2 regions of the Lysinibacillus sp. NPDC095746 genome follow, and region 2 is predicted to be linked to the other one. Evidence: riboswitches for the same ligand, from Rfam matches in the RefSeq annotation. Region 2 holds a riboswitch; the other holds the start of a gene.
The links. Region 2 has a riboswitch for FMN ahead of ACIQ7N_RS06430 (ECF transporter S component). Riboswitches for the same ligand answer to the same signal wherever they lie in the genome.

Region 1 (5,211 bases), on a different contig from region 2:
CAGGAACCCATGCGACATCGATAGAATTCTCATCCACACCATGACGCTTTAAACCATCTAATGCACCGTCTAATAATTTGCTTGTAATAAATTCGTTGAAACGACCAACTACTACTGCTATTTTTAAATCCGTACCAATCAATTGTGCTTCAAATGTTTTAACCATTGTTCTTTTCTCCTTTTATATAGACATTTTATTCTCTTCCATTATTTGTTGACGACGATAAGTGGCCAATGCTTCTATGGAAATCATTTTTAAATGATGTAGCGCTGCGTATTTAACAAGGTCATTAAAGCGTAGCATTTTGCCATTGTCCCCCATAATTTCACAAATAATGCCCGCAGGAATACTATGACACAGCTTGGCCAAATCAATTGTAGCTTCTGTATGTCCTCTACGCTCTAATACACCATTTTCCTTTGCAATTAACGGGAATACATGACCGGGTCTACGAAAATCCGCAGGTTTCGCTTGTGGTTCTAGCATTTTTTGTATAGTCATTGCCCGTTCAAAGGCACTAATTCCAGTCGTTGTTTCTACATGATCTATACTAACGGTAAATGCCGTTTGATGATTATCTGTATTAATACTAACCATAGGCTTTAATGCTAATTTTTGTGCAAGCTCCTGTGAAATCGGCGTACAAATAAGACCTCTTCCATAGGTCGCCATAAAGTTAATCGTTTCTGGGGTCATAAATTCCGCAAGTGCGAGTAAGTCCCCTTCGTTTTCTCGGTCCTCGTCATCTACTACAATAATCATCTTCCCTTGTTTTAAATCCTCTAATGCTTCTTCAATTGAATGTAGCAATATCGCCACCTCCAGCTCGTAAAATGTATTAGATCCATTATGCCTCGGCATAATTGCGTCTAAAATCTTTAACTTCTTTTAGCAGATATTTGGATTCTAATAGAAGTTAAAACCCGTTTTTTGCTAAGAAGTCTCTTGAAATGGTTGGTGCTTCCTGTCCACGCTTAAGTTGATGCAAAATGTATTTTCCAACTAAATCGGTTTCAACATTGACGAGATCACCAATTTTTTTCATACCTAAAATAGTTTCCTTGTATGTGTGAGGTATCAGTGATACTGTGATACCGTTTTTCTCGACATGGAAGAGGGTTAAACTCGTTCCGTCAATTGTGACGGAGCCCTTTGGTATACAGTAGCTCGTTAACTCCTTCGATAATTCAATATCAATATAGACTGCATTTGCTAATGGTCGCTTGCGCACTATTTTCCCTATCCCGTCTACATGTCCGGATACAAAATGACCACCGAAACGTCCATTAGCTGACATAGCGCGCTCTAAATTTACCGGATCTCCAACTGCGAGCTGTTGTAAATTTGTTGCGCTCACTGTTTCAGGCATTACATCCATCGTTAGCTCTTGTTCATTAAAATGTATCACTGTTAAACAAACACCATTGACCGCTATACTGTCTCCGAGCTTTACATCCTCTACCATTTGCTTTGAAATCACGGTAATTTTCATACTTTGCCGATCTCTTTGCATGGTTTTTACGGTACCAATATCCTCAACAATTCCTGTAAACACTTTTTCACCCGCTTTCAATCAATTAATAAATTTCCGTTCAAACAAAAAACCCCTTAAATGAAAGGGGTTTGGGAGTTTATCTACATAAGACGTCAACAAATAAACCTCATGGATATAATATTTTTTCCACAGGCTGTTATCTCATCGTTCTTCTCCCATCCAGACTGTCACTGTCGGTTTTGGATTCGCACCAAATCAGCTTGCGCTCACGGACTTTGAATTTCTTCATCACCGCCGATTGGGAATTTCACCCTACCCCGAAGAACTACTGCTATTCAATTTTTTAGCTAAATAAAACAAAAACTACTTCCCGGCTATAAAATGGGAAGTAGTTAACATAAAAGCATACTCAAAGAAACCTTATAAACTCAAGCGAATTTAAAAAGCTCATACTTTTACCCTTCTCCCATCCAGACTATAACTGTCGGTTTTGGATTTGCACCAAATCAGCTTGCGCTCACGGACTTTGAATTTCTTCATCACCGCCGATTGGGAATTTCACCCTACCCTGAAGGATATTTTTATTTAGCTACTTCTAACGATAACACTATTTTATTTTATTATCCAGATAATTCTTAATAAAAATTTTTTTCTCTACCTAATTTCGCTTTCGTAAATTTGTACTGTTTAAAAAGACAGTTAATCTACCATCAACAGAGATAACAGTACCAGCCATGAAGCTTGCTTTATCTGAAGCTAACAATAGGCCCGCTTCTACTACTTCTTCTGGTTCCCAAGGCGTCCCATCCGTACACGTGACATTTCTTCTCTTACGTACACTGAACTTATTATGATATTTTGCGCAAGCATTGGCATCGCACTCAATTCCTATAACTTCCTCGGTAAAAAACGAGATACAACACAAGATGCTTCATAATAGTTGTACCTGTCACCCTGCTCAATACCATCGGATGACAGGTACATTTTTGTCCATTCAACTACATAATAAAGATGATTTCGTTATTGATTTCAACGCATTTTTCGGTACAATATTTACCAATGAAGATACCTTACTCCCTTTCATCAAAAAAACATTTACCCTTTAGTAAAAAAATTATTCATCAAGGGTAATTTACAATACGCTGTTTCATATCCTGTATAATCATGTCATTATTTTTTGAATAGGCAGTAACATTTTCAAGAAAAAAACGTCTTTACAACTAGATTATAAAGGAGACAATTTGTAATGAAATATATTATCTTTGATTTTGATGGAACACTGGCAGATTCTACAGCAGTGTTTACATCAGCTTGGAATACGATTGCACAAAAATATAAATTTAAAGGAATAGAGTTAAAGGAAATCGAATCATTAAAAAAATTATCTATAGCGGAGCGCAGTAAATTATTCGACTTCCCAATGTATAAATTGCCCATGATTTTACCACAGTTTTATCGCTTGTATCGTCAGTCATTAAATGATGTTCATCTTTATGATGGCATTAAAGATGTCCTTTTGGAAATTGATAAAAGAGGCTATAAAATCCTTATTATTTCCTCTAATTCACAAGAGAATATTTTAGAATTTCTAAAAATGAACGGCATTCATTGTGTATCAAATGTTCTATGTTCGAACCGTATTTTCGGAAAAGATAAAGTAATAAAAAAATTTTTAAAGGACTCAGGCATTACCCCTTCTGAAGTTTTATACATCGGTGATGAGCAAAGAGATATTGTAGCCTGCAAAAAAGTGGGCGTGCCAATTATTTGGGTTGGTTGGGGATATGACGCTATTGAAGTTGTATGCCAAGAAGATCCCGAGTACAAAGTAACTACACCACAAGAGATTTTAAATATCATCTAAACGAATAGGATCATAGCGATTAAAAAATGGCTATGATCCTATTGTAGTTGAAAAAAAGTATGGCCTTTCGGCAAAGTGAGGGGGTAATTACCGTGCGGACTGGGCACTTTACTAAGGACGTCCAAGAAGCCGCTTTCCTGGCAATGCTCGCTCCAAGGTCTCTGTTTTTTGCGCGAAAGCGAAGCGGCAGCGGCACCGAAGTTGGTCACAAAGCGTTATCATAGGACGTAATGGTCGTAGCCTTCGTTCCTCTATCTCTAATCCACAAGGAGTCGCCCAATCTTCACTCTAATTTAATGGATAATACGAAAGCGAAGCGACAACACTAAATACTTATGTATGAAAAGTGTCAGCGATATTTCTTTTCTGCAGTTCTAACAAAAAAAAAGACACATTGTAAGTGTCTATGAAAAAAACTATGGCTTTTTCAAGTTGGCTACATATTTTTTTGCTGTTCTGATCTCAATTGTAAGAGAATTTTTACTATAGCTAGCTTTAATTAAAAATGGTACGTTAGTTGTATTTTGAAATCTAAAATCTAAACCACCATAGGAAACTGTAGCATCTCTTCCTTTTGGAACATACCCGACATCCAATGAATGGTGGTGACGTTCTACAAATTTCACCGGTATTTGATCAACCGCGTTAAATAAGGTTGAGGACGTTTGACAGATGCCTCCCCCAATGCCCATCACAACCTTTTTGTTGATGATCTCTGGTGCAGGCTGATAACCATTAACTTCATCCCTAGGTCCAACAACTGTATTAAAGGAGAAATAATCACCACTTCCAACGATAACATTATTAATGGCCTTCGCAGAAAGTTCAATATTTTTATTTCTTCCTACATCATGAGTATTGAAATAAGTTGTATAGGATCCAACAGCTACGTCTTCTAAATACGGAATGTCTTCAAAATTATAGCCGCTTTCTGTAACAGATAGGGGCAACTCCACTTTACCACCAGTTGCTGATGCTTCTAATATTCTCTCTACTAAGTCACTTTCTTTTAAAACAATTAAAGGACTACCTTTAATTACTTTTCCTTGATCATCTAGCTTATCGAGTATCATCCGCTTATCATAGCCGGTTGTTTTTTCATTTCCTCGCGCCAAATCTTTTGCTAATTGCTTAATTTGTTCTGTATACGATTGTCGATCTCGTTCGTAGTCCATTTCCTTCGGTGCAATTGTTTGGATGATACCTTTTGTTGAAGGTTCTTCGATTTCAACCACGATGGGCTCTGCTTGTTGTAAGGTAACAGGCTTTTTTACATCATCCGCTTTTTGCTCTGACGCTTGAATTTGTTGTTCTTGCTTTTTCTCATCTACATTTTTCCCCTGACAGCCAATTAGCCCAACTGTACAAATAATGGATATTGTGGTTATCCACTTCTTTTTCAAATAAAACACCTACCCTATCGATATACTACAGAGACATCTTATTCGTGAATTGCTGATAGTGTGTTTCATTTCATCATTTTTATTTGTTTATAAAAGGGAATCATTTTTTCATTTAGCATATTTCACTTTAAACCTAAAGATCAATACTATATAAATCCAATCATAAATAAAGATTGCAAGCGAAATAATAGTAATCAAAGGCGTTCTAAAATACAAATAAAAGCAAACTGCCGCAAACACAGTACCGATCATTTTACAAACGGCTATACCCATCGATTGTCCACTTAAGTTCCCTCTCTGAATGAATAAGGCGATAAAAAGCCCTGACATCATCAGATTTTGGAAAAATGCTGCATATATGCCTGCTGTATCTTTGAATTCATGCATCAGCGCTAAAATCGTGAAAAAGCTTACTACGAGTGTTATGAAAAAAGATGAATAAAATACC
Region 2 (5,211 bases):
TGTCTTTATTTATCAAAGTCCTGATGCGCTGCATAAAACATCGAAAGAGACGACGAAAATTGTCTTTCTATCAGCTTTCATAGCCTTTGTGTTGACGACATTTTTTGCGTTTTTCCTTTCATCACGTATTACGTCACCATTACGTAAAATGCGTGAGCTTGCGTTTGAAATTTCTAAAGGGAATTTTGAAGCGAAAATGCCGACTACACAAAATGATGAAATTGGTCAGCTTGCAGTTGCCTTTAATCAAATGGGCCGTCAATTGAAACACAATTTAGAAGTGATCAACCAAGAAAATGAACAGCTTTCCAATATATTAACATCGATGACAGACGCAGTGATTACATTTAATCGTGATCGTACAATATTATTAAGTAATCCACCAGCGGACCGTTTAATGCAAAAGTGGTTTGTCAATAAGGGGTCACAAAGTGCGAAGCCAATTCCGCCTGAGCTTTATCATATGCTCGATCATGTACTGATGTTTGAGGATAAGCTTGAAGAAGAAATTGAAATGGATGGCAGTTACTATACGTTTACGATTAGCCCACTTTATAGTGAGGAATCGATACGTGGAGCGGTTGCGGTTATTCGTGATATGACGGAGCAGCATCGTTTAGAAAAACTGCGTTCAGACTTTATTGCCAATGTGTCTCATGAGCTACGGACGCCAATTTCGATGCTCCAAGGTTATTCAGAGGCTTTAATGGATGATGATTTTATACAGGATCAAGAAGAACGTAATGAGATTACAAAAATTATTTATGATGAATCGAAACGTATGGGACGTCTCGTAACAGATTTATTAGATCTTGCGCGTATGGAATCGGGGCATATGACGCTGTACAAGGATGAGCTTCCAATTAATTCGACATTTGAACGTATTACGCAAAAATTTGCACAGGTTGCAAAAGAGAAACATGTTCGTCTAATATTTGACAGTGAATTTAATGACGAAGCTTCGATTAGTATAGATGAGGATCGAATTGAACAAGTATTAACGAATTTAGTGGATAATGCTCTCCGTCATACTGATGAAGGGTCAGTAACAGTGAAGGTTGAGCAGGAGCCAACCTTTGCCAAAATATCTGTCCAGGATACAGGGCATGGTATTCCCCAAGAGGACTTACCATATGTCTTTGAACGTTTCTATAAAGCAGACAAGGCACGTACACGTTCTAAAGGCGGAACTGGCCTAGGTTTAGCTATTGCTAGAAATATTGTCAAGGCACATTCAGGCAATATTATGGTAGATAGTGTGCTAAAAGAGGGGACTACCTTCACCTTTTATTTACCTTTTGATTCATATTAATAAAGAGTGGTATTAATTGGATGTAACTTCTGTGGACATTTAGACGACAAATATAAAGAGAACGGGGGTGGAGTGCTTTGAATGACTCCGTGTTCCATCGATTATACGATGCATATCATCAAGATGTGTTCCAGTTTCTTATTTATTTAGTAAAAAACCGTACACTTGCTGAGGATTTAGCGCATGAGGTTTATGTTCGCGTATTGCGCTCATATGATCAGTTCGCAGGAAATAGTAGCGAAAAGACTTGGCTTTTTGCTATTGCTAAAAATGTCGCTATTGATCATTTTAGAAAGCAGGCTGTACGCCAAAAACATTCACTTGATTTTTTTGATTGGGAAACGGAACAGCTACATTCAACCACACCATCACCGGAAGACGTGCTGCAGGCCAGTGATGAATTTATGCAGGTACAATCAGCACTTGAACACTGTACTGGTGACCAAAAAATGGTCATTATTATGCGCTACTTTCAAGATTTATCGATTGCAGAAACTGCACAAATACTAGATTGGACAGAAGCGAAGGTAAAAACTACTCAGCATCGTGCTATTAAATTTTTAAGGCAGCAGCTACAACAGGTTAGAGAACAGGAGGCGAAATGGCAATGACACATAACCAATTTGATGATGACCAACTTGAGCATCTATTAAATAATGCCCCTAAGCTTTCTGACCGCCGTTCAAAAGAAGAAATATTAAATCGATTATTGACAGATGCTCGCTTGCAGGATAATGCTCATCTTCAAGGAGCTATACAACAACCGATAGATGATGAAATAACATCACAAGAGCAACAACACGGTAATTCTACACAACAAGAAAATACAGAGACAGCAACAAAGAAGAAAGTTCATAAATGGCCAATCTTTATGAGTGTTGCAGCAGTTTTCGCTTTAACAGTATTTACAGGCTCGACGTTGCTAAAACATAATGATACAAAAATAGACCAGGCTAATGCGCCTGAAACCTCTCAATATTCAATATCGCCAGACAATCATGTAGCGAAAAGCTCTATCAACCACGATAAGATGATGGAATCCAACAACATCGTAGCAGAACATTCAAGGATCATGTCTCTCCGATCATCTGTTTATGAGGAAGATTTAACAGATGCAGTAGTGTTTCATATTGGTTTGGCAAATCGTGATAAGAAAAGCGTGCCGATGACGTATATCATTCCAAATGAACGAGTTGCTACTGATTTTCCGAAGAAAAAGCCTACAACATTACAAATGTATGAAAAGTATGCGCCGCAAATTGATGAGAAAGCAAATGGTTTTACTAACTATCATCCATATAAAGGAGAATTAAAGGAGAAGGGCGATAAACTCGTTCATGTTTTGCCGAAGAAAAATGATTATGATGTTGCTTCAGCAGATACGAATGAATATTTAGATACCTTACAGGATACATTCTCAGATTCAGAGTATAAAGATGTTGAGTTTGAAAATTCTGATGGTACAGCCTACAAATTTTCTAAGGATGAAGAGCCAAGTAAGTCTATGACCTTAACAAGCGCAAATCACTTTAATTATTATTTATATAAAGATGAAAATGGAGCTGAATATTTATCACCAGATACTCGTAAAACTTTTTCCACTGTAACAGAAGCGCTTACCGTTATGCGAAATAAAAATGATGATGTATACGTTCCAGTTGTACCGGAAAATATAACATACAGTGTGAAAGAAGTAGCAGAAGGTGTTATTGTTACATTTGATGAGCCGCTTGATTTAACGGCCATGGATACTGTTCGTGCAACTCAAATGATAGAAGCTATGATGCTAACTGCTGCAAGTTTTGATCAACAAATACGTCTAGACAATGTTGTACAGGAAAGCTGGGAAGGATTTGATTTAAAAACATTCTTGCCAAAGCCTGTAGGAGCCAATAAACGATATATGCCATAAACAGCCTAACAACAAAAATAGAATTAAAGAAATTTTTGGAGCATTCTCGCCGCTATATGTGCGTGAATGCTCTTGTTATTGCCATTTTTTTGTAGCGAAAGCAAAGCATCCTGTACAGAAGTGTCTCTCACCTCAATAGGTGGTGAGATGAATATGGACTTAAGCTACTTTTCACGCGCTTAAAGCATACAAGTTTAATCGGAATTTTTTAAGCAAAGCTATTTACTTTTCTCTAATAATTCATTATAGTAAGGCTATGAAACAAAAAAATAATGATTCATCTTCGGGGCAGGGTGAAAATCCCGACCGGCGGTAATAGAGTTGTAAATCGCTAATGTTTCCTTTAAGACATATTAGCACGCATATTTACGAAAGGCTCTTCAGCCCGCGACCTGTGCAAATAATTTTTTGCATGGCTGACTTGGTGCGATTCCAAGGCCGACAGTTAAAGTCTGGATGGGAGAAGATGAAGGTACGATCGTCATTCATTGTTATGAATTTAACTATGTACGAGCGTTTTTTCGATGTGATTTCACACAGCGTATGCTCAGAAAATAGTTAATTAATGGCGTTTTTTAATCTTGCCTATTCTCCCTTATGCTCTTTTGCATAAGGGTTTTTTCATGATGATGATCGATTAGGTCGTAACCTTTCTTCTTGCGAGATTGAATCAGCAAAGAGGAGAGAGTTTTCAATGAAGAAAAATGTTAAACTTCAATCGTATATTACGATTGGCATGCTGAGCAGTATTTCGTTTTTATTAATGCTTTTTAATTTCCCGATTCCGCCGTTTCCAGCGTTTTTGGAAGTGGACTTCAGTGATATGCCAGCATTATTAGCGGCGATTACTATGGGACCTGTAGCCGGTATTTTAGTAGAATTATTTAAAAATGTGTTGGACTGGGTTTTCTCAGGCACGCCAACGGGAGTACCGGTAGGACATTTCGCGAACTTTGCAACAGGTATTTTATTTATTCTACCAGTGAGCTTTGTATTTAATCGCTCCAAAACAGTTAAAGGCCTTGTCGGAGGTTTAGCTGCTGGAACAATTGTAATGGCAGTAGGAATGAGCATTCTTAACTATGTTGTATTTTTACCTATGTACACTTACTTTTTAGGTATGGAGCCTGTTGTAGGTGATTCACTATATAAAATGATCGTAGCTGGTATTTTGCCATTTAACATTGTGAAAGGTATTTTAATTACTATCATCATGGCATTACTATTCACAACAATGCGTAAATGGATTCATCATCAGCGTTCCATGTATATGAGTTAATTTCGAGAATAAAGTATGATTTAGGGTAGTGTTCAAGTAATGACACCTTACTGGACTGTTAAAGTCTAGGAGGTGTTTTTTTGTTGCTTAAATTTGCAATTGCAGATTTTTTAGATGAGAAAGAGTTACAGAATTTAAGCAATATACACTGACCTAACAAGATGGTATTAAGGTAACACAACGAGAGGGAAAAGAAGGTCAAATGTTCTCAACGGATGATACATTACCTATAAGTGTATTTGAATTTGCTCGTAGTGTATTGTGTGATGAAATCGGGGTTGATTGGTTTATGATTTACAGTTATCTGAAATATCGTAGCAAGATGTTTGGTTATGCTCCTGCAACTGTATTCAACAATGAGATTATTGACGTTGTTTGTGAAATGAGAGAAGAATTCGTGCATTGATTCAGAATTTAGAACTAGCAGGTTTGATTGAGGTTGATAGAAAGGTTTCGAAGAAAGATGGTTCTTTTGCTAAGAGCAATACCTATAAAATCATACATAAGGGGAGGAAACTCCTCCCTCTTTTTATATACCACTAAAGTACGAAGGTGACATTTTGGTATGTTGCTTTTAGATTCCAAAAGTAACTCAATTGTTTCAACTTTGAGTCAGCTTACAACAACAATCGTAGAAAGCTTACAGAGCGTGATAGATTTTGCTTGGGCTTGTTTCAATGGACTTTAGGAAGCTTACCTATTTCACCA

Region 1: another riboswitch for FMN. It lies ahead of ribE (riboflavin synthase); the one in region 2 lies ahead of ACIQ7N_RS06430 (ECF transporter S component).

Annotation. Positions count from the first base shown of each region.
Region 1 covers NZ_JBIWGL010000001.1:199,408-204,618, forward strand. The annotation lists gene ribH (6,7-dimethyl-8-ribityllumazine synthase) at 1-166, opposite strand, end outside; partial or broken gene ribB (3,4-dihydroxy-2-butanone-4-phosphate synthase) at 218-811, opposite strand; gene ribE (riboflavin synthase) at 918-1,556, opposite strand; FMN riboswitch at 1,700-1,825, opposite strand; FMN riboswitch at 1,951-2,076, opposite strand; gene ACIQ7N_RS01020 (HAD hydrolase-like protein) at 2,743-3,360, shown strand; gene ACIQ7N_RS01025 (VanW family protein) at 3,777-4,763, opposite strand; gene ACIQ7N_RS01030 (transmembrane-type terpene cyclase) at 4,872-5,211, opposite strand, start outside.
Region 2 covers NZ_JBIWGL010000006.1:79,237-84,447, forward strand. The annotation lists gene ACIQ7N_RS06415 (ATP-binding protein) at 1-1,312, shown strand, start outside; gene sigX (RNA polymerase sigma factor SigX) at 1,390-1,923, shown strand; gene ACIQ7N_RS06425 (RNA polymerase subunit sigma) at 1,920-3,224, shown strand; FMN riboswitch at 3,500-3,696, shown strand; gene ACIQ7N_RS06430 (ECF transporter S component) at 3,919-4,503, shown strand; gene ACIQ7N_RS06435 (hypothetical protein) at 4,706-4,909, shown strand.